One region of the Micromonospora chersina genome, then DNA from elsewhere that is predicted to be linked to it. Evidence: riboswitches for the same ligand, from Rfam matches in the RefSeq annotation. Region 1 holds a riboswitch; the other holds the start of a gene.
The links. A riboswitch is a leader RNA that binds a small molecule or an ion and turns the genes downstream of it on or off. The one in region 1 is predicted to bind cyclic di-AMP.

Region 1 (14,709 bases):
CCAGGTCGGCGACCCGTACGTGTGGGGCGCCACCGGCCCGAACTCCTTCGACTGCTCCGGTCTCACCCAGTACGCCTACAAGGCGGCGGGCATCTCGCTCACCCACTTCACCGGCGCCCAGTGGAACGAGGGTCGGGCGGTCTCCCGAGCCGAGGCCCGACCAGGGGACCTGGTCTTCTTCTTCAGCGACCTGCACCACATGGGCCTCTACCTGGGCAACAACATCATGGTGCACGCGCCCCGGACCGGAAAGCCGGTCCAGGTGTCCAGCATCAACACCATGCCGGTCGCCGGGTTCCGCAGGCCGTACTGATCCGCCCGCGCAGCACGAAGGCCCCCGGTCCACGCGGACCGGGGGCCTTCGTCGTCAGGTCGGTCAGGCGGGCGCGCCGACCGAGGCGGGCAGGACCTGGACGTCGTCGAGGTTCACGAACATCACGCGGTGGCCGAACTGGATCTGCACGTACCGGTTCTCGCCGCGGATCACCGTCCAGTCACCCGGCGCGGAGCCGTCGAAGGTGACCGCGCGGTAGTACTCGCCCGGCAGGACCCCGCCGACCGCGTACCGCTGGCCCGCCGAGAGGCTGTACTGCAGCGGGGAGATGGTCTGGTACGGAACCCCGGCCGGGTAGGCCGCCCGCTCGGGGTAGGCGCGCCCGTACACCGGGATGGTGGTCTTCCCGTCCCTGGGCGTCACCACGAAGCCGTTGGCCCACTTGGCCGTCGGCGCGGAGGCCGGGTTGTAGAACCAGGCCTTCTGGTTGAGGTACCAGATCGCGGTCCAGTCGCCCTGGATGTCCGCGAGGGCGTACGTCTGGCCGGCCGAGGCGCGGGCGCCGTGGTCGGAGATGTACATGGTGTCCGGCGTGCCGTTCGGCCGCAGACCGAGGTCGTTGACCAGCGGGGCGGTCGCGCTCGGCGCCGTACGGAGGATGACCGCCGAGGAGCCGCGCAGCGGGCACGGCGCGGCCGGCGGCGTGGGCTTCGGCACGCCCGGCGGCTGCTGGTTGCAACCGGTGAAGGCGGGCTGGTTGGTGGCGAAGTCCGGGTCGATGGTGACCAGGCCGGTGTGCGGCGTGCCGGTGGAGTGGAATGGCGCCTTCATGAGGTCGAAGTAGTGCGACCAGTCCCAGTACGGGCCCGGGTCCCAGTGCATCCCGGCCACGGTGCCGGCGGTGGTGCCGGGCACGTTGTCGTGGCCGATGATGTGCTGCCGGTCCAGCGGGATCTGGAAGCGCAGGGCCAGGTGACGGACCAGCTTGGCCGACGCCCGGTACATCGCCTCGGTGTACCAGGTGCCGTGACCCGCGAAGCCCTCGTGCTCCAGGCCGATGGACTTGGCGTTGACGTACCAGTTGCCGGCGTGCCAGCCGACGTCCTTGGCCTTGATGTGCTGGGCGACGTAGCCGTCCACCGAGCGCAGCGTGTAGTGCCAGCCCAGGTAGTCGGCACGCTTCACCAGGTCGACACTCGGGCGGAAGTAGCCCTCGGTGTCGTGGATGACGATGTACTCGATCTTCTGCTGGGCCGGCCGGTTCCCGAGGTCGTGGTTGCCGTAGTCGCCCGGGTCCGCGCTGAGCTGCTCGTAGGGGGCGGGGATCCACTCACAGGCCAGCCGGACCGGGCACTCCAGGCCGTCCGGCCGCTCGGCGCGGCGCAGCCCCAGCTTGTGCAGCCCGGACTGGTCCGGCGTCACAGTGGTGGCGGCCAGGGTCACCCGCTGGCCGTCGTCGGTGGTCCGGGTCGCGCCGAGGCCGAGCTGGTCGTAGACCTCGTCGGCGAAGGCCGCCGCCGCGTCCTCGGTGTCCGCGCCGGAGTAGCGGGCCACCGCGCCGTACCAGGCCGCCGGGTCGGTGCCGGCGCCGACCGGCGCACCCAGGTCCTTCTGGTACGAGGCCAGCAGCGCCGCCCCGCCCCGGATGTTCGCGGCCGCGTCGGTGCGCAGCGTCTCCTCGGCGAGGCCGGTGAGCGCCGCGGCGGCGTCGACCGTCTGCAGGGACGCCTGCGGCAGCACGTCCTCCGCCGGCGCCGACGCGATGGCCGGGTCGAGGGTGAGCGGGCGCGAGTCGTCGCCCCGCGGGTCCTCGTCCTCGTCGACGTGGCCGCTGGCCGGCGTCGAGAGGACGTGCTGGGCGTCGGTGAGATGCATCGGGCCGTAGCCGCCGCTGGTGCTCGGCTGGCCCGGGTGGGTGTCCCAACGCGATTCCAGGTACGAGACGCCGAGCAGGACGCTCTGCGGCACGCCGTACTCCGCCGCGGCGGCGGCGTACTGCTCCTGGCGGTCGGTGGCGGGTTGGGTGAGCGGTTCCGCGGCCACCGGACCGGTGGCCACAAGCGCGGTGGCCGCCGCGACGGCGGCTGCCAGCAGCATCCGTCTGCCCGACGGCGGGGGTGAGAGGTGCATCGAACCTCCAGACAGGGATGGGGGTCACTGCGTCCTCACCCTCGCCCCGCACACCCCCCAGGTCAATACCTTTCCGACAGGTAATCTGCCGTGAAAAAAACCTTCGGGTACGGAGTGTCACGGCGACTTGGGTTGCGGATCGGTAACGGTCATCTCTACTCTGGTCAATCGTCGGCCGCCAGTTTCACCGTCCAACCCGGGTGGTGACGGTCCGACACCGCCGAGTCGCCTCCGGGCGAGCCGGGGACCCAGGTACCTGGGGTGAATCCGCAGCCACTGCGGTAGGGCGGCTCCCTTCCCGCCCGAACCCGTCAGCTAACTCGGTAGGCGGGCACGAAGAAGGAGTACGGAAGCCCGGTGGCACACCATGCCCCGCGGCCACCGTCGGGCCGGTCGGTCGACCGGTCGACGGCTGCGCCGCGTTCCCGCTGGTCCCGCTTCACCACCGTCCTCGCCGCCCTGGCCGGCACCGCCGTCGTCCTGACCGGCGGCGCCACGGCGGCCCACGCCGAACCGTCGGTCACCGAGATCGAGCGCCAGATCGACCAGGACTGGAACAAGCTCGAACCGATCATCGAACAGGTCAACGCCACCCGCGAGCAGCTCGCCGCCAAGCGCAAGCAGGCCGACGCGCTCGCCAAGCAGATCGCCCCGCTCCAGGCCCGGGTGGACGCCGCACTCGGCCAGGTGGGCGGCCTCGCCGCCGACGCGTACAAGGGCGACAACAACCTCTCCACCGTCAACGCGCTGCTGGGCAGCCGCTCCCCGAGTGAGCTGGTGGACGGCCTCGCACTGCTCGACCGCTTCGCGAACCGCCAGCAGGCGCAGGTGCGGACCGTCGCCGAGCTGCGCGACCAGCTGGCCGCCAAGAAGCAGCCGCTGGACCAGATGATCGGCGAGCTGGCACGCACCGAGGCGCAGCTCGCGGCGAAGAAGAAGCAGATCGACGCCGAGATCGTCAAGCTCCAGAAGCTCCGGCTCAAGGTCTACGGCAGCGGCGGTGGCGGTCCGCTGCGCCCGGCCCCCTGCCCCGCCGGCTACCCCGGTGGCCCGGCCGGCGTCGCGGTCAAGTTCGCCTGTGCCCAGATCGGCAAGATCTACGTCTGGGGCGCCGCCGGCCCGGATCACTACGACTGCTCCGGCCTCACCATGGCGGCCTGGGCCAAGGCCGGCGTCTCGCTGCCGCACAACGCGCGGCAGCAGCACGACGTGACCAGGCGGGTGAGCCGGAGCGAGCTGCGTGCCGGCGACCTCGTCTTCTACTACAGCGACCTGCACCACGTCGCCATGTACGTCGGTGACGGCTGGGTGGTGCACGCCTCCCAGTCCGGTAAGCCGATCACGATGAAGCGCGTCGACGACGGCCAGATCAACAGCTACGGTCGCCCGGGCTGATGTGCAAGGAGGGGCCCCTTCTTAACGCCTCCGGTATAGGAAGGGACCCCTCCTAACAGCCGGTCGATGAGTCAGCGGGTCGGCCAGGTGCGCCAGTTCTGCCAGGACCGGCTCGGGGTGGGGCCGCGCTGGCCCTGGTAGCGGGAGCCGTAGACGGCCGAGCCGTACGGGTGCTCGGCCGGCGAGGAGAGCCGGAAGATGCAGAGCTGGCCGATCTTCATGCCCGGCCAGAGCGTGATCGGCAGGTTCGCCACGTTGGACAGCTCCAGCGTGACGTGGCCGGAGAAGCCCGGGTCGATGAAGCCGGCCGTGGAGTGGGTCAGCAGGCCGAGCCGGCCCAGGCTGGACTTGCCCTCCAGGCGCCCGGCGAGCTGGTCGCCGAGCGAGATCACCTCCAGTGTGGAGGCGAGCACGAACTCGCCCGGGTGCAGCACGAACGGCTGGCCCTCGGCCACCTCCACCATCGAGGTGAGGTCGTCCTGTTGCACGGACGGGTCGATGTGCGTGTAGAGATGGTTGTTGAAGACCCGGAACAGCCGGTCCAGACGTACGTCGATGCTGGACGGTTGCACCAGCGTGGGCTCGAAGGGCTCCAGCGCGAGCGTGCCCGCCTTGATCTCGGAGACCAGGTCGCGGTCGGAGAGCAGCATCGGAACACCATAGCGACCGGTACGGGTGACCTGCGTGTCGGACTACATCTTCGTACACCTGTTCGATAGAATGTCCGCATGGCTTCCTGGTCCGAATTCGCCGCCGACGAGCCCCGCCTCGCCGACGAGATCCGCCTCCTGTTGCAGCAGTACGGGCCGGGTTTCGGCTACCTCGCCACGGTCCGCGCCGACGGCGGCCCGCGGGTGCACCCGGTCTCCCCGGTCATCACCGACGACGGGCTCTGGTGCTTCGTCATCGACTCGCCCAAGCGCCGCGACCTCGAACGTGACGGCCGCTTCGCGCTGCACTCCTTCCCGCCGGAGGAGAGCGACGACGAGGCCTACGTGGCCGGCCGGGCCCGCCCCGTGACCGACCCGGCGACCGTGGCCCGGGTGGCCCGGATCGGCCGGGCCGCGCCGCAGGGCGACTGGCGGCTGTTCGAGTTCACCGTCGACGTGGCGATGCTGACCCGGCGCGACCAGGTGACGCGGCCCGGCGGCGGCCGGCCCGAGGTGCGCGTCTGGCTCGACCCGGGGGCCGGCGCCGCGGCTCGGCGTGACCCGCTCGCCCCCGAGGGCCGGCGCGGCCGGCACGGCTTCGACACCCGCCGCCCGGCGGCCTGAACCCGCACGGAAAACCGGTGCCGGTCCCGTCCGAGGACGGGACCGGCACCGGCGTGTGGTGCGGGACGGTCAGGCCGCGCGGTAGGCGTTCCACGCGGTCAGCATGCGGCTCGCCTGACCAGGGGTGAACTGGTACATGCACGAGTCGTAGGTGTAGTCCATGAAGTTGGTGATCGGGTCCAGGCCGGCGGTGGTGCAGGTGTCGCGGCCGGTCGGGCACTCGAAGGCCGGCGAGGCCTCGGCCGGGGTGTCGGAGACGCTGTCGCCCGAGCCCGAGCAGCCACCCTGGAAGGTGTGGTAGAGGTTCAGCCAGTGGCCGACCTCGTGGGTGCCGGTGTCGCCCTGGTTGTAGTTGGTCGCCGTGCCGCCCGGCAGCGACTCGCTCAGCGCGACCACGCCGTCCATGCTGCTCAGCTTGCGCTGCGGGAAGGTGGCCCAGCCGAGCAGGTCGTCGCTCAGCTCGCCCAGGTAGAGGTTGAGCGTGTTCTTGCCGCCCTCACGCAGCGAGGTCTTCATCGAGCGCTCGGCCGAGGAACCCTGCACGATCGGGTACCAGGCGGCGTTGGTGACGTGGTGCACCTTGGTGAGCTGGAAGCTGAAGGCGGTCGGGGCGCCGCCGGTGGCACCGGCGTACGCCTTGTTCAACACGTCGATCTGCTGGGTCACCATCGAGTCCGGGATGTTGCCGCCGGCCCGGGTGCTGTCCCGCTGGATGACGTGGACGACGACGGGGATGGTCACCGTGGCGAGCGTGGTGGCCCCGGCGCCGGCGCGGAAGTTCGCCCGCTCCCGCAGCGCCGCGGCCAGGTCGGCGTCGCGCTCACGGACCTGCTTGGCGGTCAGCTCGTTCGGGTCCAGCTTGGCCGTGCCACCCTTCTTGACCCGCGCGTCCGAGTGGACGTCAGCGGGCCCGACGCAGGACGCGTCGGGGGCGGCCGAGAAGGCCGAAGCAGCGGGGACGACGCCCACGGCGGCGGTGCTGAGCAGCAGCGCGAGGGTCGTCGACGCGACGCCGGCGGTACGCCGGGTCAGCAGGTTGGGACGCAGTCCCATGGGCCCACCTCTTTCGAACGGCATGACAGGGGGTATGTCACGCCGGGTCGGAAACGTGTGGGAGACGTTACATCCGATCGAAGGATTTGAGAACGGCCATATGTTGCCGTGGTGAAACTTTCCGCTGCTGACCGGCGGTCGACGATGACAAGATCGTTTCGGTCCGGTTGCGACGCGTGATCGGGCTGCGGGGGTACCTGGGTGCAGGGAGGCGGTGGCCTCAGGTACAGTGGTGCCGCCTGCGGGTGTAGTTCAATGGCAGAACATCAGCTTCCCAAGCTGACAGTGCGGGTTCGATTCCCGTCACCCGCTCCAGCATGAGGCCCCAGCTCAGGACAGGTTTCCTGGCTGGGGCCTCATTCGTTGCCATCGCTCCGTACGCCGGCACGCTCTGCGGCTGTCCCGGTCACGGCCCGGCCGAATCGTTCGGCGACGTCCTGGATCAGCAGGTTCGACGGGGCGACGAAGGTGTCGAAGCGACCGTCGATCGACCGGTCGAGCAGCGGCTTGTGCCGCTCGGCCGGTAGGCCCGCAAGCCCGAGGAATCAGCCGAACACCTGCCGGCAGTGCCACTCCCAGGCGCCGTCGGCGCAGGTGCGGTCGACCACCACGGCGAGTAGGTGGAAAGCTGCCCGCTCCCAGGTGGCCGGGTCGGCGGGATCGGCGGCGAGTGACGGCGGAACCGGTCGAAGCGTTCGGCCAGTTCCTCCAGCCACCCCCGCCACTCGACCAGCGCCTCGGTGACCACGCTGAGCGTCTGTTCCGGGTCACCCATGCTGTCGGTGGGGCAGCACCAGGCATGGACGGGACCGCCGCCGAAGTCGGCCTCGCCGACACCCCACCGCCAGCCTGACGCCCAGTGCCCGTAGTGACCGACGATCGCGAAGCTCATCTCATCCGCCCACCGGGTGCCCTGCTGCTGCCCCCAGCTGTACACCTCCGGTCTGCCCGACCGGCCGGGTGGCCGGGTGGGGACGGCGGCGGAGGGCGGCAGTGACCGGATGACGGCCGGGGCGGTGTCCGGGTCGAACGGCTGTCGGGCCGGATCCACCTCCGCCCACGTCAGGTACCAGGGCACGATCATCGGATCCCGGCTGGGGAGGTACGGCTCGGCGTCTGGCTCGTCGGACAAACAATCGCTCCGATGGGTCGGCCTCCAACTCGCCCACCGTATTCGATCGGGCTGCGTCGACTCGACCCCATTGATCACGGTCTGGCTGGCGGCGGGTCAGGCCGCGGGCTGACTGACCGCGCAGTGCGTGAGACTCTGCTCCGGTGAAGCTGATCTCCCGTGACGGCGGATATCTCGAACTTCGGCCCGAGGGATACCAACTCGACGCCACTGACCTCGTTCGGGAAGACGAGGAGGATGATCGGGATGAGTGGCTCGTCGTCAGCTGTCGTGTCCGCATCGCCGACGGCCGCGAGTGGAGCTTCGTTCAGCCCTGCTTGACGACTGACGAGGCGGAGATGCTCGCTGTCTGGCTGGCCGGCGTAGGTGCGGGCGACGTGACACCGACGCCCGTCGCGCCGCCGGCCCGAGCCCTGCTCTCCTTCATCGAGCCCAACCTGGCCTTCAGCCTCGAAGATGCCAACCCGGCCCGGGCCCGCGTACGCGCCCACTTCTCCCACGAGAGCATGCCCCCGTGGAATCCACATCACGACTGGCCCGACTACCACGCATACTTCATCACCCTTGACGTCAGCACCGCTGACCTGCTCTCAGCAGCTCAACGATGGCGGATCGAAATCCAACCTTTCCCCACGAGGACGCCGCCAAGGTCACCTTGCTAGACGTTGCCGAATTTCCGCCCGAGATGGCGGCCAGTCCCGCGGATCCGCTGCGTTGAGCCCTAGAGAGCACCGGGGAGCGCGCTGAGCAGGCTGTCGGCGCCCTTGCGTACCGCCTCGTCATGGTCATCGAGCAGTGTCGCAAGCACCGTTTGGAGCCCGGTGCGCTGAGGATCAGCCGCCGGCGGGGGCCGGGAAATGGGTCGCTTCGGCGGGCGACCGGTCCTACCTTGCCTGCCATGAAGCTTCTGTCCGTCAATGTGGGCAAGCCACGACCCAATCCATGGAAGAAGCTCAGCGCGACAGGAATCGACAAGCGCCCTGTTTCCGGCCCGGTGGCTGTCGCCGCCCCCGGCCCGAAGGGCACCGGCGAAGTCGGTCTCGCGGGCGACCGCGTCTACGACGTGAAGCACCACGGCGGTCCCGACCAGGCCGTCTACGCGTACGCCCGCGAGGATCTCGACCGCTGGGAAGCCGAGTTGGACCGGTCGCTCACGAACGGTGGCTTCGGTGAGAACCTGACGACCGTTGGCGTCGATGTCAATCGCGCGTTGATCGGCGAACGCTGGCGGATCGGGCCGGATGTCGTCCTGGAGGTGTCCTGCCCACGGATTCCCTGTGCGACCTTCCAGGGCTGGCTGCAAGAGCACGGCTGGATCAAGCGGTTCACGGAGGCCGCGTTGCCGGGCGCGTACCTGCGTGTGATCGAGCCCGGCCAGGTCCGGGCCAGCGACCCCGTCGAGATCATGTACCGGCCCGCCCACCAGGTGACCGTCGAACTCGTCTTCCGCGCGATGACCCTCGAGCCGGAACTGTTGCCGCAACTGCTGGCCGCCGAGGCACTGCCTGAGGAAGAAAGGGAACTGGTCCGCCGGCGGTGTCCCTGAGGCCACCTATGAGGCGCCGGCCTCGCGGGAGCTGCGCAATGCGCCGACGGCCACCAGTTGCACACCGGCGAGCGCGACCGCGACCTCAACGGCCTGCGACAGCTGAGGGAAGTCCTGCGATGAGGTGCTCACCGCCACCCCCACCTGCAGGAAGGCGCCGTCGGCGGGCCTGGACATCACCCACCAGCCTGACCACGCCGCCGCGAGATCCGCGTATGCGTTGACCGCTCCGAGTGACAGCAGGACCAACCCCACCGGGAGCAGCCAGCGCCGGTCGGCCCGCCACCCGGACAGCGCGAGTGCCCCCATGGCCACGAGGGCAGCGAGCAGCGCCGGCCACACCGTCCCGAGCAGGTCGAGCAGCGGATAGCGGCCGAACTCCCGCGCGAAACTCAGCCCGAGCCAGGCGAAGAACAGCAGCGCGAGGACTGCGGTCGCCACACCCTGCCGCCTGCCGCGAGCCGGTAAGGCCAACACACCGGCCGCGAGCCCGAGAACCCCGAGCGCCAGACCCAGCGCGGCGAGCCTCTCCCGGTCGATCAACTCCCGCCAACGCGCCAACAGGGCCGCCTTCGCCCCCGTCCCGTAGGCCAGCCAGCCTGTCTCATCGACCTGCTCCTGATACCAGAACAGTCTCATCGCCGCCACCACGGCAAGAAGCCCGATACCGGCGGCGACGGCCCACCTCACGCGGCGCCCACCCCGGCTGGCCAGCACATGACCGAGCAGTGCGAGCAGCATGGCCAGGCCGAACTGCAGCGAGGAGGCCGGCATGGCGAGCAGCGCCGCCGCAACCGAGAGCAGGCCGGCCGCGACGGATGCGACGAGCAAGCCGAACGACAGACGCATGGCCGAGATCGTGACACGAGCCGGCGGTGCGCGAAGCCCCCGAACGGGGAGCCGACCGGGGACCGGCACCAGTCTCGTGTGACGGGCCTACACCGCCGTCAGAGCGGGCTGAGGCGGCGCCTGAGCAGGCAGAATTCGTTGCCTTCCGGGTCAGCGAGGACGTGCCAGGACGCATCCGCGGGCTGACCGATGTCGACGAGTTTGGCCCCGGCGGCCAGGAGACGCTCGAGCTCGGCGTCCTGATCGCGGTCGGTGGCGTTGACGTCGATGTGCAGCCGGGCAGGCCCGTTCTTCGGCTCGTCGTTGCGGATGAGGAAGATCGTCGGCTGCGGGCCGCCGAACCCCTCGCGCGGGCCGATCTCGATGCAGCCTTCCGCTTCGCGATCGAGCTCCACGAAGTCCAGGACCTCGCACCAGAACCGCGCCAGCACCTCGGGGTCGCGGCACTTGAGCACGAGTTCACTGATACGACATGCCATTTGAGCGAAACCTACTCTCAGCGTGGGAACTGCCGGTGCGAGACCGTACCGGGCGGGGTGACCAGGTGTTAAGGCTTTTTCTTCGCCGGGCTCAGTCGCCGAAGCGGCTCCAGGCGTCGTCGGCGACCGCGTTGACGCTGTCGACCGCGGCGATCAGGTCGGTCGCGGTGAACCGCTCCGCTTCGCCCGCACGCCAGCTGACGGCCCGTCGCGCGAGGTCGGCGTACTCGGGGAACAGGCCCGCGAGATATTCGCCGGCCGCGGCCTTGGAGATGATGTCGCCGTGGGCCAGCGTGTGGTGCAGCCGCGCGGGTCCCAGCACGAACCAGCTCACGAGCCCCCCGTCCATGGGGGTGTCCGGCGACACACCGGCGAGTTCCGCCGGGAAGGTGGCCGCCCTGGCCTGCCAGTACTCGCGCAGGTTGTCGAGGTTGTACCGGCGGAGCCGCTCCGGGTCGACCCGTATTCCCAGCTCGTCGACGGCCGGGCCGCGTACCGGGATGCCGTGGTGCCGCAGGGTGAGCCAGAGGGCGGGGCTCAGCTCGCCGCAGGGCGCGCCGGTCCTGAACTCGCCGTCGACCACGAACGGGACGGCCCGGCCGTCCGCCGGCCAGGACCGGGCCAGGGCGGGTTCGAGGTAGACGCCGTCGAAGTGGGGTGACCGGGGCATGCCGGCGTGGATCCGCGCGAGCTGGGCCAGATCGTCGCGGGTCGGTGGGCGCGAGGTCAGGATGACCGTGTCGACGTCGCTGGCGCCGGGCTGCCAGGCGCCGAGGGCGGCTGACTCGACGACGTAGAGCGCCCGCACATAGCCGGGCAGCGCCCGGTCGACCGCGTGCAGGTACCGCCGGGTCAGCTCCTCGATCACCCCGCTGACGGTAGCCGGGATCAATCCCCGCAGCAGGAGGCTCCGGTCGCGGCCGTGACACCCGGGCGGCTCCACTGCGCGATCGGGCGGCCGTCGAGACGCCACTGGTGCCCGCTGACCGTCGGCCACCCCTCCGGTGAGTCCTCCCATTTCTCCTGCCGGCCGTACACGGTGAGGTCGAGGGCGTGGTAGCTGGTCGTCAACGCCTCGACGCCGCGCCCGGTGGTCCAGTAGGTCTCGTAGATCCGGTTCTCGTCGTCGCGCAGGTAGCAGGCGATGAACCCGAAGCCGCGGCCGTCCACCAGGGCCGGGTCGGAGTCCCGCGCCGAGTACCAGGGGAAGCGGTAGCCCATGAACTCCGCGAACGGGGCGCTGTCGGCGTAGGAGCCCTGGCAGAACACCGCGTACGTGACGTCCCGGGCGTGCAGGTAGTCCAGCCTCTCCATGTGGCAGGTCGCGAAGGTGCATCCCTCGCACTGGTCCTCGTACGGCTTGCCGTCGTGCCACATGTGGAAGTAGGCCATCAGCATCCGGCGGCCCTCGAAGACCTCCAGCAGCGGCGTCTCCCCGGCGGGGCCCTGCACGGTGACGGGCGGCACGGGTGTCATGGGCAGCCGGCGCCGGGCGGCCGCGATGGCGTCGCCCTCGCGGGTGTGGGCCTTCTCCCGGGCCAGCAGGTGGTCACGTTCGCGCCGCCAGGTCTCCCGGTCGACGATCGGCGGCAGGGCGGTGCGCTGGGTGGAAGTCGTCATCGGGGCGGTCTCCTTCAGGCGTCCGAATCGGTCACCTTATGGACCTGCCCGCCGGACGATTCTCATCGGTCACCCGGAAGTGAGGTCGAGGACGTGCCGCAGGCAGGGCTGGCCGCCGATCAGCACCTCCTCGACCGGCACGAATCCGGTCCGCCGGAGGACCGCCAGGGACGCCGGGTTCGCCAGCGCGGCCGACGCGACCAGGCGGCGCAGCCCGTACTCGTCGCGGGCCAGGGCGCAGACTCGACGTACGCCCTCGCGGGCCACGCCGCGCCCGGTGGCCCGCTCGGCCACGCGGTAGCCCAGTTCGGCGCTGCCGTCGGCCACGTCGACCAGGTTGAACCGGCCCAGCACCGTGCCGTCCTCGTCGACCAGGACGTGGAAGTGGCACTCGCCGGCCTCCTGCTCCCTCAGCAGGCCCGCGAGCCGGTCGGCGAACTCGTCGAAGTAGTCGTCGCCCCGGTCCGGCACGAACCGGGCGAAGTACTCCCGGTTCACCCGCTCGAAGCGGAGCAACGCCGGGGCATGAAGAGGGCCGAGTCGTTCGAGTGTGGGCATCAGCCGACCGTAGCAACGCGGAGGTCGGCGAGGAGATCCTCGACGGCGGCGAACTCGTCCGGCCGCAGCGGGCCGAGGGCGAGCGCGCCGGCGTTCTGCTCGACCTGGGCGACGGTACGAAATCCCGGGATCGGGACGGTGGTCGCGCTGCGTGCCCAGAGCCAGGCCAGCGCGCCCTGGGTGGGCGTACGGCCGCCGGTGGCGAACACCTCCCGCAGGGCCTCCACCCGGGCCAGCCACTCGGGTGCCCCCGCCCCGTCGCGGAAGTACGTCATCCAGTCGTAGCTCTGCGACCGCACGTCGTCCCGGGCCACCGTGCGGCCGTCGGCGTACTTGCCGCTGAGCAGGCCCATGGCGAGCGGCCCCCGGTTGATGCTGGCCAGCCCGGCCCGCTCGCACAGTTCGATCATGGCGGGCCGGTCGGCCAGCACCGACATGTCGTGCTGCACCGCGGTGCAGTGCGGGCCGGCGGCGGCGAAGGCCGCCGCGCGTTCCGGGTCGTCGGTGCTCCAGCCGTACGCCCGGATCTTGCCGGCGGCGACCAGCTCTTCCAGTGGCTCGACCAGGTCCAGGGCCTCCGCGACCGGCAGGTCGCCGAGGTGGAGCTGGTAGAGGTCGACGTGGTCGGTCCCCAGCCGCCGCAGCGAGCCGTCCAGGCAGTTGCGCAGGTACGCGACGCTGCTGTCCGTGCCGAGCGCCTCCCGGGTCCGCTCGTCGAAGGTGAACCCCCACTTCGTGGCGATCACCACCCGGTCGCGGTCGGCGCCGAGCGCCCGCCCGAGCACGACCTCGCTGTGCCCGGCGCCGTAGCTGCTCGCCGTGTCGAAGAAGGTGACGCCGAGGTCGAGGGCCCGGTGGATGGCCCGGGTCGACTCGGCGTCGTCGACCCGGCCCCACCCGTACTGGTTGGCGCCACCGGCGTACGGGCCGCCGATCGCCCAGCAGCCCATGCCCAGCGCGCTGACCTCGATCCCGCTCCGTCCCAACGTGCGCTTCATGATCCGCTCCCCGCTCCCGCTCGTGCTGTCACCGGTTGCCACTCTCCGGCTTCGAGCGGGCTCGAAGTCAAGACCCCGGGTACCAGCGCAGTTCGACGGTGTTGCCGTCCGGGTCGCGTACGTAGATCGAGGTGGCAGTGCCCCGCGCCCCGAATCGTGGCACCGGTCCGGTCAGCACGGTGAACACTCCCGACTCCACCACCTCCGCCCAGTCGAGCGGCTCGACCACGAGGCAGAAGTGGTCGACGTTCGACCCGCCCGGCTCGCCGCGGACCAGGTCGATGATGGTGTCGGCGTTGACGCGTACCGAGGGGAAGGGCACCTCGCCGGCGCGCCAGCGGTCGACGCGTACCGGTGCCAGGCCGAGGGTGTCGCAGTAGAAGCTCAGGGACCGTTCGACGTCGGTGACGGCGAGGACCAGGTGGTCGAAGCCGGTCACCCGCACGGCGCTCACCGGGTCTCCAGCGCGTACGCCTCGCGCAGCCAGCGGGTGAACAGCTCCGGGTCGATCTCGGCGACGGTGCGCAGCTTCACCGAGGCCATCCGGCGCGCGCCCGGGACGAGCCGCCCGGAGTCGTCCGCGACGTCCTGCCCCCGCCACAGCCCGAAGGTGACGTACGCGGGGTACGCCTTGACCAGGCAGACCGGGGTCTTGCCGGGCCGGTCGCCGAGCCCCCAGACCGGGTGGCCGTGCCACATCGCGCCGGTGGCCTCCGGCAGCGCGGCCTCGATGACGGAACGCAGCTTCTCGCCGGTCTCGCGCATCGGCGCGTCGAGGCCGGTCAGATAGGTGGTGACGGGATCCATGTGGTCCTCCAGAGTGCGGTGGGAACGCCCTCAACACTCGTCCGCGGCGCCGTCCGGACCAAGACGCGATCGGGCTACGATCGTTGACCACGATTCAACGATGGGGGCCGGCGGTGCTGGAGCGGTACGAGATCGAGACGTTCCTGACCCTCGCCGAGGAGCTGCACTTCGGGCGTACCGCCGAGCGGCTGCGGGTGACCACCGGGCGGATCAGCCACGTGGTGCGGAAGCTGGAACGCCGGATCGGCGCGCCGCTCTTCGAGCGGACCAGCCGGGTCGTCCGGCTCACCCCGATCGGCGCCCGCCTGGCCGAGGAACTGCGCCCGCTGGTGGCCGGCATCGAGGACGCCGTCCAGCGCGCCGTCGACGCCGGGCGCGGGCTGGCCGGCGAGCTGCGGGTGGCGTACGTCGGTGAGTCGACCGCCCCGGTGCTGCTGCGGGCCGTCGCCCTGTTCACCGAGCGTCACCCGGACTGCGTGGTGCACGTCCACGAGGCCCCGCTCGCCACCACCCGGTCGAGCCTGCGGGACGGCTCGATCGACGTGCTGATCGCCTCGTACCCCTTCGACGGCATGGCGAACGGCCCGGCGCTGC
Region 2 (14,709 bases), 460 kb from region 1:
AGTTCCGGCCGCTCCCGTTCTCGCCTGGTGTCGTCGCCATGGTCGTCATGGTATGGCCCTTTCCCGCGCCTCTCGGTTCTGCCCCGGTCCGTGCGTGCGGGGCGAGGCCGGGTTCCGGGCCGCCGTCAAGGGCGGCGCAACGTATGAAACGCGTATCACGTAAATCTTGACGTACCTTGGACTGCGTGTGACGGTTGGTCCCGAGGCCGCCTCCGTCGCCGGCCGGCTGACCAGGTCTTTTTCGCCCGAGGACGAGGTGAGGATGGATGCCGCCGACCACTCCCGAACAGGCGCTCGCCGAACTCCAGGCCGGTAACCGGCGGTTCGTCACCGGTGTCCCGCGTCATCCGAACCAGGACGCCGGACACCGGGCGGCGGTCGCCGACGGGCAGCACCCGTTCGCGGTGATCGTCGGCTGCTCCGACTCCCGGCTCGCCGCCGAGATCATCTTCGACCGCGGCCTCGGTGACCTCTTCGTGGTCCGCACCGCCGGGCACACCGCCGGCCCCGAGGTGCTCGGCAGCGTCGAGTACGCGGTGACCGTGCTGGGCACCCCGCTCGTGGTGGTGCTCGGCCACGACTCGTGCGGCGCGGTCCAGGCCGCCCGCGAGGCGGTCCGCACCGGCACCTCGCCGGCCGGGCACCTCGGCGCCGTGGTGGACGCCGTCGCGCCCAGCCTGCTCCGGGCCGGCCGGGACGGCGTGGAGGACCTGGACGCCATCATCGACATCCACATCGCGCAGACCGTCGAGGCCCTGGTGGCCCGGTCCGCCGTGCTGGCCGAGCGGGTGGACGCCGGCGCGTGCACGATCGTCGGCATGGCGTACCGGCTGAGCGCCGGCGAGGCGCGCATCGTGGCCCAGATTCCGGCCACCGCGCCGGTCACGCCGGTGCCGGCCCCGGCCGCGCCCGCCGACCCGGCGCTCGCCGGCTGAACGATCCGCCGAACGTCGAGGGGCCGGCCCGCATCGCGGACCGGCCCCTCTCGGCGTACGTCGTCAGAGCAGCGACATGTGCACGTGGTCGGTGTGGTTGGAGGGTCCGCTGTAGGACTTCCAGCCGGTGGCCGGGAACCAGATCTGCCGGTTCCAGATCACGTAGTAGATGCCGAGCCGGTCGGCGTTGCGGATGAGGAAGGCGGCGACGTTGTTGCCGTACATCCGCTGGTCCTTGGTCCGCCACGGGGAGAAGCCGCTGTTCTGGAGCGACCAGTCGCAGGCGCGGCCCTTGGGGTGCTCCCACGGCCCGCCCGGGCGGTAGCAGCCCACGAAGCGGTTGAAGCCGGCCCGCTTCACCTCCTTGTACGCGTGCAGTGTGCGCGGGGTGATGCAGCCCGAGGTGGTCGGGTCGTTCTCGCTGCACGACTCCGGCTTCCAGTCGCCGTCGGCGGTCCGGCCGGGGCCGACCCGGGCGACCGGTGAGGTGGCCGAGACCAGGCCGCCGGTGAAGCCGATGCCGCCGACCAGTTGCAGCGCCTTCTCCGTCTCGGCCTTCTCGCGGGCCATCGCGTTCTTCTGCTTCTCCTGCTCGCGCACCTCGATGTCGAGCGCGATCTTGGCCTGCTCGGCGCGGTTCTTCGCGGCGTTGATGGCGGCGAGCTTCTGCGCGTTCATCAGGTTCAGCTCGTCGAGGGCGGCCGCCCGCCGGACGAACGAGTCGGGCGTGCTGCTGTCCAGCAGCATGGCCATGGCGCCCATCCGGCCGGTGCGGTAGGACTGCGCGGCCATCTGGGCCACCTGCGGGCTGAGCGCGTCGAATTCGCTCTGCGCGGCCTTCACCTCGAGGGCGAGCTGGAGCTGGCGCTTGCGCGACTTGTCCAGCTTCGCCTTGGCCTGGAGGTAGGCCCGGTTGGCGGCGTCGATGGCCTCGGTGATGAGGGGGTCGTCGTCGTCCTCGGAGTGCCCCGAGGGGGTGGGGGTGCTCGGAGCGGCCGTCGCCGGGGTCGGCCCCACCAGCACGGTGAGCGCGGCCACGACGGCCACCACGGGGGTCAGCCAGCGCCGCAGGGGTGCCGTCACAGTGTTCCCTTCCGTCGGCCGCCGACCGGGTTAGCTGACGGGTTCGGGACGGAAGTGGCCCCTACCGCTCGCGCGGATTCACCCCATGTACCTGGTTCCCCGGCTCGCCCGCGGGCGATTGGGCGGCGGCACCGCTGGCGCCGGTGCGCGCCTTCGGCGGTGACCGGCAGCGAGGTTACCCGAGAGTCCTCCCGGTGTTCTACGTCCGGAAGCCGACCAATAGCGAGAATTCGTCCTCGCCGTGCGTGACCAGGATCGCGTTTGGAATCCGTCATCACGCTGCGGAGTGTCACCATGCGGCCTCCGTGTTCCTGTCGCCGCCGGGCCACCCGCCGGCCCGCTGCCCGGGCGCCCCGCCGAGCGCCTCCAGCGCCTCGTCCCGCCCGGCCGGCGGCCGGGGCGCGGGAGGGTCGGCCGGGCCCTCGGTGGTCCCGCGCCGCCCGGCGGTGGTGACCACCGCGGCCAGTCCGGTGGTCAGCGGTACGGCGGCGATCAGGCCGAGCGTGGCCACCGCGCTGCGGACGATCTCCTGGGCCAGGAACTCGCTCGTCAGGATCTGGCTCACCGGCCGGGAGTCGGCGACGAGCAGGAGCAGCAGCGGCAGCGAGGCGCCCGCGTACGCCAGCACGATGGTGTTGACGGTGGAGGCGATGTGCGCGCGGCCCACCCGGGTGGCCGCCCGGTAGAGGTGCCGGCGGGACAGCGCCGGGTTGGCGTGGGCCAACTCGGTGACAGTGGCCGCCTGGGTGACCGTGACGTCGTCCAGCACGCCCAGCGAGCCGATGACGATGCCGGCGAGCAGCAGGCCGTGCAGGTCGACGTCGCCCTGGAACATCGACAGGGTGGTCGCGTCCTCGCTGCCGAATCCGGTGAGGTGGGTGGCGGCCGTGGCCAGGGTGCCGAGCACACCTGTCAGCACCAGGCTGCCGAGCGTGCCGAGCACGGCCACCGAGGTCTGCGCGGTGACCCCGTGCGTCAGGTAGAGCACCACGAACATGATCAGCGCGGCGCCCACGATCGCCACGAGCAGCGGCGGCTGGCCGGCGCCGATCCCGGGCAGCACGAAGCCGAGCAGGATGGCGAAACTCGCCACCAGCCCGCCGAGCGCGGCCAGCCCGCGCCACCTGCCGAACGCCACGATCGCCACGGCGAAGAGCACCGCCAGCCAGACCAGCGGCGTGCCTCGCTGGTGCTCGGCGATGTTGTAGCTCTTCACCGCCGGGTCGGCCGGGTCGATCAGCTCGACCAGGATCACCTCGTCGCCGACCTCGACCCGGGGCGCGCCCGGGCCGGAGGGCACCGGAGTCTCGACCTGCCGCCCGGCGTCCGGGCCCTGCTCGGCGGCGACGGTCACCGTCCCGCACGGCCCGGCCGAACCGCCGGGGCTCCCCTCCGGCGCCTCCGGGGTCGGCGGGCAGGGCACGGTCACCACCCGGGTCACCGTGCCGTGGTAGCGGGGCAGTGCCGGGGCGTCCGCCGCTTCCCGGTCCTGCCGGGGCCAGAGCACCAGCGCGGCCACCACGGTGATCAGGAAGAGCGGCACCACCGTGGCGACCAGGATCCGCCGTACCCCCGGTGGGGCCGACGGAGCGGGACGGGTGTGGTCGGCGCCCATGGCGTCTCTCCCAACGATTCGCAACGGGATTCGTGTCTCCGGGCCGGCCGGTTCGCCGGACCGGCCGGTGCGCCGCGGGACGGGCGCGGCCGGGTCGTCGCCCCGGAATGGTAGCCAGGCGGGTCGGAGACGCCCCGGGACACGGTGCCGCGGCGGTTCCCCCGGGGCGTACCCGAGCGGCCGGTTACCGTGGTGGCATGGCGGGCACGGCGGCGACCGGACGGTGGGTCCGGCTCCTGCTGCTCGTCTGCACGCTTGTCGGGCTGACCGCCATGCACACCCTGGGCCACGGCGCGCACTCCCCGTCCGGACAGCCGGCGGGGCATCCGGCCGGGCACTCCGCAGCGCTCGCCATGGTGGCGGACTGCGAGGGCGACCGCTGCACCGCACGCGCCCTGCCGCCGGGCGACCCGGGCGCGGATCCGTCCGGGTGGAGCGTCTGCCTGGCGGTGCTCGGCGCGTTCGCCGTCGCGCTGCTGGTCGTCGTGCTGCTGCGGACCGGGTCACGGTCCGCCGTCGCGGCGGCCGGCGGCCCGCTCCGGCACCCCGCCGGCCCGCGCGCCCCGCCGCCCCGGGCCTTCGGGCTGCGCCTGGCGACGACGTCGGTGCTGCGCAGATAGGACGCCTCGACGCGAGGGGACCGGACCACCGGTGCCCCGCGTCCGCCGTCCGCTGCGTACGTTCCGACACTCGAAAGGCACACTCGTGTTCACTCGTACCATCGCGCGCCGCGCCGCTCTGGCCGGCGCGAGCGTCACCGTCGCTCTGGCCCTGGCCGCCTGTGGCGACGATCCGACGGCCGGCCACGACATGCCGGGCGCGGCCGGCACCGCCACGCCCGCCGCGGGCGCCTCGGCCTCGTTCGACGCCGCCGACGTGATGTTCGCCCAGATGATGATCCCGCACCACCAGCAGGCCGTGGAGATGTCCGAGCTGGCGGAGACCCGGGCGGCCGACCCGGAGGTGAGGAAGCTGGCCGGGCAGATCAGGGCGGCCCAGGGGCCGGAGATCGCCACCATGCGCGGCTGGCTCGCCGCGTGGGGCCGGCCGGCGCCCTCGATGAGCGCCGGGCACGGGATGCCGGGGATGGACCACGGCATGCCCGGGATGATGTCCGAGGCCGACCTGGCGAAGCTGAGGGCGGCGTCGGGCACCGACTTCGACAGGCAGTTCCTCACCATGATGATCGCCCACCATGAGGGCGCCATCACCATGGCGAGGGAGGAGATCACCCGCGGCGCCCACCCGGACGCCACGGCGCTGGCCCGGCAGATCGTCACCGCCCAGCAGGGCGAGATCGACGCCATGAGGAAGATGCTCGACCGGCTCTGAGCCACGTGTCGGGTGCCTCGCCGGTGGCGGGGCACCCGGCCCGGTCAGCCGCGCTTCATGAGGCGGCCGACGGCGGCCATCATCTCGGTGGCCATCTCGTCGGCGCGGCCCTCGGCGGCGCCCTCGTGCATGCAGTGCCGGGCGTGCCCGTCCAGCAGGCCGAGGCCGACCTTGTCCAGCGCGGCCTGGATGGCGGAGATCTGGGTCAGCACGTCGATGCAGTAGCGGTCGTCCTCGACCATCTTCTCGATGCCGCGGACCTGGCCCTCGATGCGGCGGAGCCGCGCGAGCAGCTGGTCCTTGCTGGCGGTGTAGCCCCGGGTCGGGGTCGTCGGTGCGGTCATGACATCAAGGATAGCGTACCCCTCGGGGGTATGGTACGGTCCTGTTCGTGGCCGATACCCCCACCGGGTAACGGTACGAAAAGTGGCAGCCGTCTCCCTTCCGCTTACCCCCTGGGGGTATAGGATCGGAGGTGGCAGGAAGGGGAGATGCGCGATGGTCACCACCACGTACCAGGTGCAGGGCATGACCTGCGGGCACTGCGTCAACTCGGTCAGCACCGAGGTGAGCGCGCTGCCGGGCGTCACCGACGTCCAGGTCGACCTGGCCTCCGGCCGGGTCACCGTCACCAGTGAGAGCCCGTTGGACACGGACACCGTCCGCGCCGCCGTGGACGAGGCCGGTTACGACCTCGTCGGGGCGTGACGGGTCCGGAAGACCCGTAGAAACCGAGGTACCACGATGAACACGGCGACGAAACTGAGCGGCTTCGCCCTCGGCCTCGCGGCGGTGTTCGGCACGGCGTACGGGGTCGGTCACGCGGCCGGCCCCGTCACCCCGGCCGCCGAGACCCGCCACGACGCCACCGACGCCGGCCACGACTCCGCCGGAGCCGACCACGGTGACGGCGGCCACGGCGCCACCGCCACCGCCCACCTGCCCGGCGGGCTGCTCGTCTCCGAGCGCGGCTACACCCTCCAGCCGGTCACCGCGCCGGCTGGCGAGTTCGCCTTCCGCATCACCGGCCCCGACGGCCGGCCCGTCACCCGCTACGACGTGGCGCACGACAAGCGCATGCACCTGATCGTCGCCCGCCGCGACCTCTCCGGCTTCCGGCACGTCCACCCGGAGCTGGCCGCCGACGGCACCTGGCGGGTCGCCTCACCGCTCGCCGGTCCCGGCGTCTGGCGGGCGTTCGCCGACTTCACCCCGACCGGCGGGGAGCCGCTCACCCTCGGGGTCGACGTCACCGTCCCCGGCGCGCTGGACGCCCGGCCGCTGCCCGCGCCGGCGACCAGCACCACCGTCGACGGCTACACGGTCACCCTCACCGGCACCCCGGAGCCCGGCCGGACCAGCCAACTCACCCTGACCGTCAGCCGGGACGGCCGGCCCGTCACCGACCTCCAGCCCTACCTGGGGGCGTACGGGCACCTGGTGGCGCTGCGCCAGGGCGACCTCGCGTACCTGCACGTGCACCCGGAGGGCGCGCCCGGCGACGGGCGGACCCCGGCCGGGCCGGCGGTGACCTTCGCCGCCGAGGTGCCGTCGGCCGGCACGTACCGTCTCTACCTGGACTTCCGGCACGGCGACGCGGTGCACACCGCGGAGTTCACCGTGGTGGCCGGTGACCAGGCCGCTCCGGCGTCCGCCGCGCCGGCCCCCACGACCGCACCGACCCCGGACGCCGACCACGGCACCCCGGGGCACGGGCACAGTTGACAGAAGGTGCCGCGATGACATCGACCGCGAAGTCCCTGCCGGTCGCGCCGAACATGATCGAACTCGCGATCGGCGGCATGACGTGCGCCTCCTGCGCCGCCCGGATCGAGAAGAAGCTCAACCGGATGGACGGCGTCGAGGCCACGGTCAACTACGCCACCGAGAAGGCCAGCGTCCGGTACGCCGACGAGGTCACCCCGGACGACCTGATCGCCACCGTCGAGAAGACCGGCTACACGGCCGTCGTCCCGCCGCCGCCCCGCCAGGCGGGGGCCGAGGCGACCGCCGAGCCGGTGGACGAGCTGCACGGGCTGCGTACCCGGCTGTGGGTGTCGGTGGCGCTGACCGTGCCGGTGATCGTGCTGGCCATGGTGCCGGCCTGGCAGTTCGACTACTGGCAGTGGCTGTCGCTGACCCTGGCCGCCCCGGTGGTCGTCTACGGCGGGCTGCCGTTCCACCGGGCCGCCTGGATCAACCTGCGGCACGGCGCGGCGACCATGGACACCCTGGTCTCGCTCGGCACCTTGGCCGCGTTCGGCTGGTCGCTCTGGGCCCTCTTCCTCGGCGACGCCGGGATGCCCGGGATGACCCACCCGTTCCGGCTGGACATCACCCGCACCGACGGGGCCGGCAACATCTACCTGGAGGCCGCGGCCGGGGTGACCGTGTTCATCCTCGCCGGCCGCTACTTCGAGGCCCGGTCCAAGCGGACCGCCGGCGCCGCCCTGCGCGCCCTGCTGGAGCTGGGCGCCAAGGACGTCGCGGTGGTGCGCGGCGGGCAGGAGACCCGGATCCCGGTGGACCAGCTCGTGGTCGGGGACCGGTTCGTGGTCCGCCCGGGCGAGAAGGTCGCCACCGACGGCGTGGTGGAGGAGGGCACCTCGGCGGTCGACGCCAGCATGCTGACCGGCGAGTCCGTGCCGGTCGAGGTGGGGCCGGGCGACACCGTGGTCGGCGCCACCGTGAACGCCGGCGGCCGGCTGGTCGTCCGGGCCACCCGGGTTGGCGGGGACACCCAGCTCGCCCAGATGGCGAAGCTGGTGGAGCAGGCGCAGACCGGCAAGGCGGCCGTGCAGCGGCTCGCCGACCGGATCTCCGGGGTCTTCGTGCCGATCGTGATCGCGCTGGCCGCCGGCACGCTGGGCTGGTGGCTCGGCACCGGCTCCGGGACGACCGCCGCGTTCACCGCCGCGGTGGCGGTGCTGATCATCGCCTGCCCCTGCGCGCTGGGGCTCGCCACGCCGACGGCGCTGCTGGTCGGCACCGGGCGGGGTGCCCAGCTCGGCATCCTGATCAAGGGGCCGGAGGTGCTGGAGTCCACCCGCCAGGTCGACACCGTGGTGCTGGACAAGACCGGCACCGTGACCACCGGGAAGATGACCCTTGTCGACGTGCTGCCCGCCGAGGGCGAGGACGCCGCCGAACTTCTCCGGCTGGCCGGCGCGCTGGAGGCCGCCTCCGAGCACCCGATCGCCCGGGCCGTCGCCGACGGCGCCGCCGAGGCGGGACCGCTGCCCGCCGTCACCGGCTTCGCCAACGCCGAGGGCCTCGGCGTGACCGGCGCGGTGGACGGCCGCGAGGTGGTGGTCGGGCGGCTCCGGCTGCTGCGCGGGCGCGGTCTCGACGTACCCGAGGAGGTCGCGCGGGCGGCGACCGGCGCGGAGGCCGCCGGCCGGACGGCGGTCCTGGCCGGCTGGGACGGGCGGGCCCGTGGCGTCCTCGCCGTGGCCGACGTGGTGAAGCCGACCAGCCGGGAGGCGGTCGCCCGGCTGCGCGAGCTGGGGCTGGCCCCGGTGCTGCTCACCGGCGACAACGCCACCGTGGCGAAGGCGGTGGCCGCCGAGGTCGGCATCGACGAGGTGATCGCCGAGGTGCTGCCGGCCGACAAGGTGGACGTGGTCGAGCGGCTCCAGGGCGAGGGGCGGACCGTGGCCATGGTCGGCGACGGGATCAACGACGCCGCCGCGCTGGCCCGGGCCGACCTGGGGCTGGCCATGGGCACGGGCACCGACGTGGCCATCGAAGCGTCCGACCTGACCCTGGTCCGGGGCGACCTCATGGCCGCCGTGGACGCCATCCGGCTCTCCCGGCGGACCCTCGCGATCATCAAGGGCAACCTGTTCTGGGCCTTCGCCTACAACCTGGCCGCCCTGCCGCTGGCCGCCGCCGGCCTGCTCAACCCGATGATCGCGGGCGCCGCGATGGCCTTCTCGTCGGTTTTCGTGGTGGCCAACAGCCTCCGGCTGCGCGGCTTCCGCCCGGTCGGCTGACCAGCCGCGTGCCGCCGGTCCCGGACTCCGGGTCCGGCGGCACGTCGGTTCACCCGGTGTGATGAAGGTGCGGTTGAGCGGGTGGCGGCCGGGGTACCTCCACTTCGTCAGGAACTGCTGAGTGGAGGTTCCCATGGGTATCGACGACAAGATCGACAACGCGACCGAGAACACCGCCGGCAAGGTCAAGGAGGGCGTCGGCCGGGCCACCGACGACGAGCGCCTCGAGGCCGAGGGCCGCAACGACCAGGCCGCCGCCAACCTGAAGCAGGCCGGCGAGAAGATCAAGGACGCCTTCAAGAGCTGAGCACGCCGTACGCTCCGCCGGGCCGGCAGCCCTGCCGGCCCGGCGTGCTGCGCGCGGGGGTGGCCCGGCCGCCGCGCGTCGTCACCGCCCGCTCCGGCCGGACCGACGGCCGCCCACCACACGGGAGAACGATGTCCGGTACCACCGCGATCCGCGCCGCCGCCCTCGTGACGATGACCGCGCTCGCCGCGGCCTGCCAGTCCACCGAGGAGCCGGCCGCCGAGCCGACCGCGGCGCCCAGCGCCACCGCCGTGCCCAGCGCCACCGCCCCTCCCGCGGCCACCGCCACGCCGTCACCGGTCACCGCCGCGAACACCGCCGCCGTCTGCGCCGCGGTCGACAAGCTGATCATCGCGAAGAGCAAGGAGATCGCCGCCGACTCCGCGGCCGCGACCCGCCGCCAGCTCACCCCCGAGCAGATCAACGACCAGGTCAAGGCCGACCTGGCCGACCTGGCCGACGACGTACGCGGGCAGGCCGCCCGGGCCGAGGACCCGGAGATCAAGGCGCTGGTCGGCGACGCCGCCCGGCGGATCGAGGCCGGGGCGAACTCGTCGGCCCCGGTGAAGTGGCTCGGCTCCAGCTTCGTCGAGATCCCGCAGCGGCTCACCCGGGAGTGCCGCGCCTGACAGTCCACAGTGACTCACCAGGGGTCACATTCGTGGCGGCCAGTTCGTAGGATGCGAAGCGACCTCGACCCGGAGGAGCTACGCCCATGGCCCAGCCCGTCGATCCGTCCGGCCTCGGCCGCGTGCTGTCCGAGACCATGTCCGCGCTGGGGCGGTTCACCGCCGGCGCCGACGGCGAGGCGCCCGCTCCGCCGGAGGGCGTCGGCGAGGCGGCCGACGGCCTGGTCCGGGTGACGGCCGGTCCGCCCGGGCGGGTCACCGCGCTGACCCTCGACCCCCGGGTGATGCGGCTGCCGAGCGAATCCCTGGCCGAGGAGATCAGCACGGCGGTCAACGCGGCCCTCGCCGACCTCCAGGAGAAGGCGACCGCCGCCGTTCCCGGCCAGGTCGACCTCAGCTCCCTCGGCGAGCAACTGCGCCGGATCCAGGAGGACGCCGGCCGGCAGCTCACCACCTTCACTGACGCGCTGGTCCAGGCCCAGGACCGGCTGTCCGGCCAGGGCGGCCGGTGATGGCCATCGAGGTCGACCCGGACGGGCTGGGCGGCTCCGGCCGCGCCCTGGGCGACGTGGCCGTCCGGTTCAGCGAGGCCATGACGGCATTCCAGGCCGAGTTGGCCGCCTTCGGCCGGCCCTGGGGCTCCGACGACATCGGATCTCTGATCGGCGCCGCTCACGACGAGGTCTCCGCGTTCGCCTTCGAATGCTTCGACACCGCCCTGGAGGAGATCGCCGCCGCCGGCACCGACCTCACCGACATGGCCGTTCGCTACGCCGGGATCGAGGCCGCCATCAAGCAGGGCTTCGACGGGCTGCGACAGGCGCTGGGAGGCTGACGGTGGGCCTCGAACTGCCCGGCGAACTGCGCTCGCTGCTCGGCATCCTCGGCTACACGTGGCCGGAGGCCGACGAGGTCAAGCTCTTCGAGATGGGCAACGCCTGGATCCGTTTCTCCGGCACCCTGTCCGGCGTCGTGGCCGAGGCGAACACCGGGGCCGCCACCGTCTGGTCCAGTCACTCGGGCCAGGACATCACCGCCTTCCAGTCCTGGTGGAACCGGGAGGACAGCCCCGCCGACAGCCTGCGCGACGGGGTGACGGCCGCGGTGCTCACCGGCACCGGGCTGATCATCTGCGGCGCGATCGTGCTCGCCCTGAAGATCGCCGTGATCGTGCAACTCGTCGTCCTGGCCATCCAGATCGCCCAGGCGGTCGCGACGGCGGCGGTCACCTTCGGGGCCTCGCTCCTGGAGATCCCGATCTTCCAGCAGCTGGCCCGGACCATCGTCGGCAACCTCGTCCAAGAGGTCATCTGGAAACTGATCGACGGGTGACCGGCTGATGGCCAAGGGATCGGGGAAGGCCGGCGGCCGCCTGATGCGCGCCGCGCTTCAGTATTTGAGGCGCGCCAACAAGCGCAACCGTCCGGGCCGTATGACGGCCCACTCACGCGACCACGTGTTTCTCGGTCACGAGCGCCCCGGCATGGCAACCGGCTCCGGCTACCACTACCGACCCGGCGGGCAGGACTTCCCGGGTCGCAGGCTCAAGCCCGGCACCATACAGCGGGATCCCCGGACCCGGGCCTACACCGCCCAACCGGAGTACTTCGACCCGACCGTCAACCCGCCGGCCGGCACCTGGAAGCCGAAGGGCGGTAACCAGGGAGTGAGCTCCTTCTTCCCGGACCACTGGACCCCGGCGGAGGTGGACGCGGCCATCAGTGGCGCGTTCCGTAACGCACAACGTCTGCCCAACGGCACGTGGCGCGGCACGTACCGCAATCTGACGATCGAGGGCTACTACCATCCGCAAACAGGCGCACTGAAGCACGGCTGGCCTGTCGTGTGACAACCCGGAGGTAATCCGTGAGTTCGATGACGTTCTCGATCGACCAGTTCAAGCTGCCGCTGTACCAGGTGGACGACGAACGTTACGAGGCGCTGGGAGTGTGGCTGACCACCGACATCTCCATCTACTTCCGCGTCTGCCTGGACGCGCTGGCGATGATCGACGATGTTTCCCACGGTCGGCAGCCGTTCGAGGAGTGGAGCAGCGACAAGTTCGATGTCCACTTCACGCCCGAACGGGTGTCGCTCCAGAACCAGTGGTTGGAGTTTCAGCACGGCGAGTACCCAGTCCCGGAGATCCGTGAGGTGCTGGAGCGGTACTGGCGCTTTCTGGTGAGCATGCCGGAGCGAACCCATCTGATCCGGGAGTATCACCCGGACCTGCCCCAGTGGCAGGCCGACCTGCTGCTCTGGGAGGAAACGTGGAAGCGCCCGCACCCCTATCGGGGGCGGTTGTTCTGAGCGTCGGCATGACCTTCTCGGTCGACCAGTACCGGCTGCCCCTGTTCCACGTCGCCGACCAGCGATACCGGGCTCTCGGTGCCTGGCTGATCACCGACGTCTCGATCTACCATGCGGCCTGTCTCGACGCGCTGGCGATGATCGACGACGTTTCCCACGGTCGGCATCCGTTCGAGGAGTGGAGCAGCGACAAGTACGACGTCACGCTGACCAGCGACGGCATCGACTTCGAGAACCAATGGGTGGCGGGCGAGAAGGGCCGGTATTCCCTCGACGAACTGCGCGAGGCGGTTGAGGCGTACTGGGCGTTCCTCTCCAGTCGCCCGGACAGTCTCCATCTCATCCGGGACTACCATCCTGAGCTTCCGCTCTGGCAGGCGGAGCTGCTTCAGTGGGAGGAGACGTGGAAGCGGTCGCATCCGTACCGGGGCCGGCTGTTCTGACCCGGTAGTGGATGTGGGTGACCGTGGGGGCGGGGACCACCTTGACCGGTTCCCACACCGCGTCGACGGGGCCGTCGAAGAGGGGCGTGCCGCCGCCCAGGACGATCGGCACCACGTGCAGCCACAGCGAGTCGAGCAGCCCGGCCGCCAGGTACTGGCGCACCGTCCCGCCCCCGCCCGCCACGGCCACGTCGAGGTCGCCGGCCGCCGCGCGGGCCCGCGCCAGCGCCGCCTCGATGCCGTCGGTGACGAAGTGGAACTCGGTGCCGCCCCGCATCACCAGCGGCTCGCGCGGGTGGTGGGTCAGCACGAAGACCGGGACCCGCCACGGCGGCTCGTCACCCCACCAGCCGGTCCAGTCCAGGTCCCACCCGCCCTCGCCGCCGCCGAACATGCGGCGCCCCATCACGTACGCGCCGACTCCCGCCGTGACCTCGTCGACCACCTCGGCGTCGACGTTCCGGTCCCCGCCGGCCAGCCCGTGCCGCTCGCGCCAGCTCTCGCTGGCGAACAACCACTCGTGCAGCCGCAGGCCGCCCCGGCCGAGCGGGTCCTGCCGGCTCTGCCCCGGCGCCGCGACGTACCCGTCCAGCGACACCGACATCTGACTGGTGACCTCTCCCATGCGAGGTGGACTGTCCCGGCCGGCGTAACTCATCGGTCGGTGGCGAGCCGCGCGGCGCGTACCTCCAGGTAGTGCCGCTCGGGAAGGCTGGTGGTGGCCCGGGCGGCGGCCAGGTAGGCGGTCCGGGCGTCGTCCCGGTCGCCGGCCAGTTCGAGGAGGTGGGCGCGGACGGCGGCCAGCCGGTGGTGGCCGGCGGTCCGCTCGTCGGCGTCCAGCGGCGCCAGCAGGGCGAGCCCGGCCCGGGGACCGTCCACCATGGCCACCGCGGCGGCCTGGTTGAGGGTGACCATCGGGTTGGGCGCCAGCCGGGCCAGCAGCCGGTACAGCGCGACGATCTGCCGCCAGTCGGTGTCGGCAGCGGTGGGCGCCTCGGCGTGCACCGCGGCGATGGCCGCCTGCACCTGGTACGGGCCGGGCGCCGACCAGGTCAGCGCCTCGGTCACCAGGGCCACGCCCTCGGCGATCCCGGCCCGGTCCCAGCGGGTGCGGTCCTGCTCGGTCAGCGGCACCAGCTCGCCACCCGGGCCGGTACGCGCCGCCCGGTGCGCGTCGGTGAGCAGCATGAGGGCCAGCAGCCCGGCCACCTCGCCGTCGTCGGGGAGCAGCCGGCGCAGCTCCCGGGCCAGCCGGATCGCCTCCCCGGTCAACTCGGCCCGGTGCAGTTCGGCACCGCTGGAGGCGGTGTACCCCTCGTTGAAGACCAGGTAGAGGACGTGCAGCACGGCGCGCAGCCGGGCGTCGCGGTCGGCCGCCGAGGGCATGTCGAACCGGGCCCCGGCCGCCTCGATCCGCTGCTTGGCCCGGCGGATCCGCTGGCTCATCGTGGCCTCGGGCACCAGGTACGCCCGGGCGATCTCGGCGGTGCTCAACCCGCCCACCGCCCGCAGGGTGAGCGCCACCTGGGCGCTGACCGTGAGTGCCGGATGGCAGCAGAGGAAGAGCAGCTTCAGGGTGTCGTCCCCACTGGGCGGCTCCTCGTCGGCGGGCGGGGCGACCGCCGCGTACGCCGGTTCCCGGACCGCCACCGCGACCTCCCGGTCCCGGCGGGCCCGCTCGCTGCGCCACTCGTCGGTGAGCCGGCGGGTCGCCACGGTGACCAGCCAGGAGCGGGGATGCTCCGGCAGGCCCTGCTCCGGCCACTGGGTGGCGGCGGCGAGCAGCGCCTCCTGGACGGCGTCCTCGCACGCGTAGAACTGGCCGTGCCGGCGGACGAGCACGCCGAGGACCTGCGGCGCGAGGGCGCGCAGCAGGTCCTCGACCGCCCGGTCGGTCACATCTCCGTCCCGGCCTGCTCCATCACCGGCCGCACCTCCAGCACGCCGACGCCGCGCGCGACGTCCGGCCAGCTGGCGGCGATCTCGGCGGCCCGCTCGGGGGTCTCGCAGTCGACCATCAGGTAGCCGGCGAACTGCTCCTTGCTCTCCACGAACGGCCC

Region 2: it holds a riboswitch for cyclic di-AMP, as region 1 does, so the genes downstream of both, GA0070603_RS17100 (coiled-coil domain-containing protein) here and GA0070603_RS19390 (C40 family peptidase) in region 1, are expected to answer to the same signal.

The regions. Positions count from the first base shown of each region.
Region 1 covers NZ_FMIB01000002.1:4,156,438-4,171,146, reverse strand. The annotation lists gene GA0070603_RS19400 (C40 family peptidase) at 1-313, shown strand, start outside; gene GA0070603_RS19395 (N-acetylmuramoyl-L-alanine amidase) at 377-2,371, opposite strand; cyclic di-AMP (ydaO/yuaA leader) riboswitch at 2,613-2,750, shown strand; gene GA0070603_RS19390 (C40 family peptidase) at 2,762-3,799, shown strand; gene dcd (dCTP deaminase) at 3,871-4,449, opposite strand; gene GA0070603_RS19380 (pyridoxamine 5'-phosphate oxidase family protein) at 4,528-5,073, shown strand; gene GA0070603_RS19375 (zinc metalloprotease) at 5,143-6,126, opposite strand; tRNA gene GA0070603_RS19370 (tRNA-Gly) at 6,368-6,441, shown strand; gene GA0070603_RS31545 (hypothetical protein) at 6,672-6,842, opposite strand; gene GA0070603_RS19360 (WapI family immunity protein) at 7,402-7,920, shown strand; gene GA0070603_RS19355 (MOSC domain-containing protein) at 8,157-8,804, shown strand; gene GA0070603_RS19350 (hypothetical protein) at 8,811-9,653, opposite strand; gene GA0070603_RS19345 (VOC family protein) at 9,752-10,132, opposite strand; gene GA0070603_RS19340 (DUF4111 domain-containing protein) at 10,224-11,000, opposite strand; gene GA0070603_RS19335 (DUF899 family protein) at 11,021-11,752, opposite strand; gene GA0070603_RS19330 (GNAT family N-acetyltransferase) at 11,822-12,310, opposite strand; gene GA0070603_RS19325 (aldo/keto reductase) at 12,310-13,308, opposite strand; gene GA0070603_RS19320 (VOC family protein) at 13,376-13,762, opposite strand; gene GA0070603_RS19315 (DUF1801 domain-containing protein) at 13,759-14,115, opposite strand; gene GA0070603_RS19310 (LysR family transcriptional regulator) at 14,229-14,709, shown strand, end outside.
Region 2 covers NZ_FMIB01000002.1:3,696,609-3,711,317, reverse strand. The annotation lists gene GA0070603_RS17110 (helix-turn-helix transcriptional regulator) at 1-49, opposite strand, end outside; gene GA0070603_RS17105 (carbonic anhydrase) at 267-935, shown strand; gene GA0070603_RS17100 (coiled-coil domain-containing protein) at 999-2,018, opposite strand; cyclic di-AMP (ydaO/yuaA leader) riboswitch at 2,023-2,153, opposite strand; gene GA0070603_RS17095 (YibE/F family protein) at 2,308-3,633, opposite strand; gene GA0070603_RS17090 (DUF6153 family protein) at 3,831-4,253, shown strand; gene GA0070603_RS17085 (DUF305 domain-containing protein) at 4,339-4,965, shown strand; gene GA0070603_RS17080 (metal-sensitive transcriptional regulator) at 5,010-5,309, opposite strand; gene GA0070603_RS17075 (heavy-metal-associated domain-containing protein) at 5,464-5,673, shown strand; gene GA0070603_RS17070 (DUF8832 domain-containing protein) at 5,710-6,690, shown strand; gene GA0070603_RS17065 (heavy metal translocating P-type ATPase) at 6,705-8,960, shown strand; gene GA0070603_RS17060 (CsbD family protein) at 9,094-9,267, shown strand; gene GA0070603_RS17055 (hypothetical protein) at 9,399-9,896, shown strand; gene GA0070603_RS17050 (YbaB/EbfC family nucleoid-associated protein) at 9,983-10,408, shown strand; gene GA0070603_RS17045 (hypothetical protein) at 10,408-10,731, shown strand; gene GA0070603_RS17040 (WXG100-like domain-containing protein) at 10,734-11,228, shown strand; gene GA0070603_RS17035 (EndoU domain-containing protein) at 11,236-11,745, shown strand; gene GA0070603_RS17030 (hypothetical protein) at 11,772-12,206, shown strand; gene GA0070603_RS17025 (hypothetical protein) at 12,215-12,649, shown strand; gene GA0070603_RS17020 (dihydrofolate reductase family protein) at 12,546-13,274, opposite strand; gene GA0070603_RS17015 (RNA polymerase sigma factor) at 13,304-14,548, opposite strand; gene GA0070603_RS17010 (YciI family protein) at 14,545-14,709, opposite strand, start outside.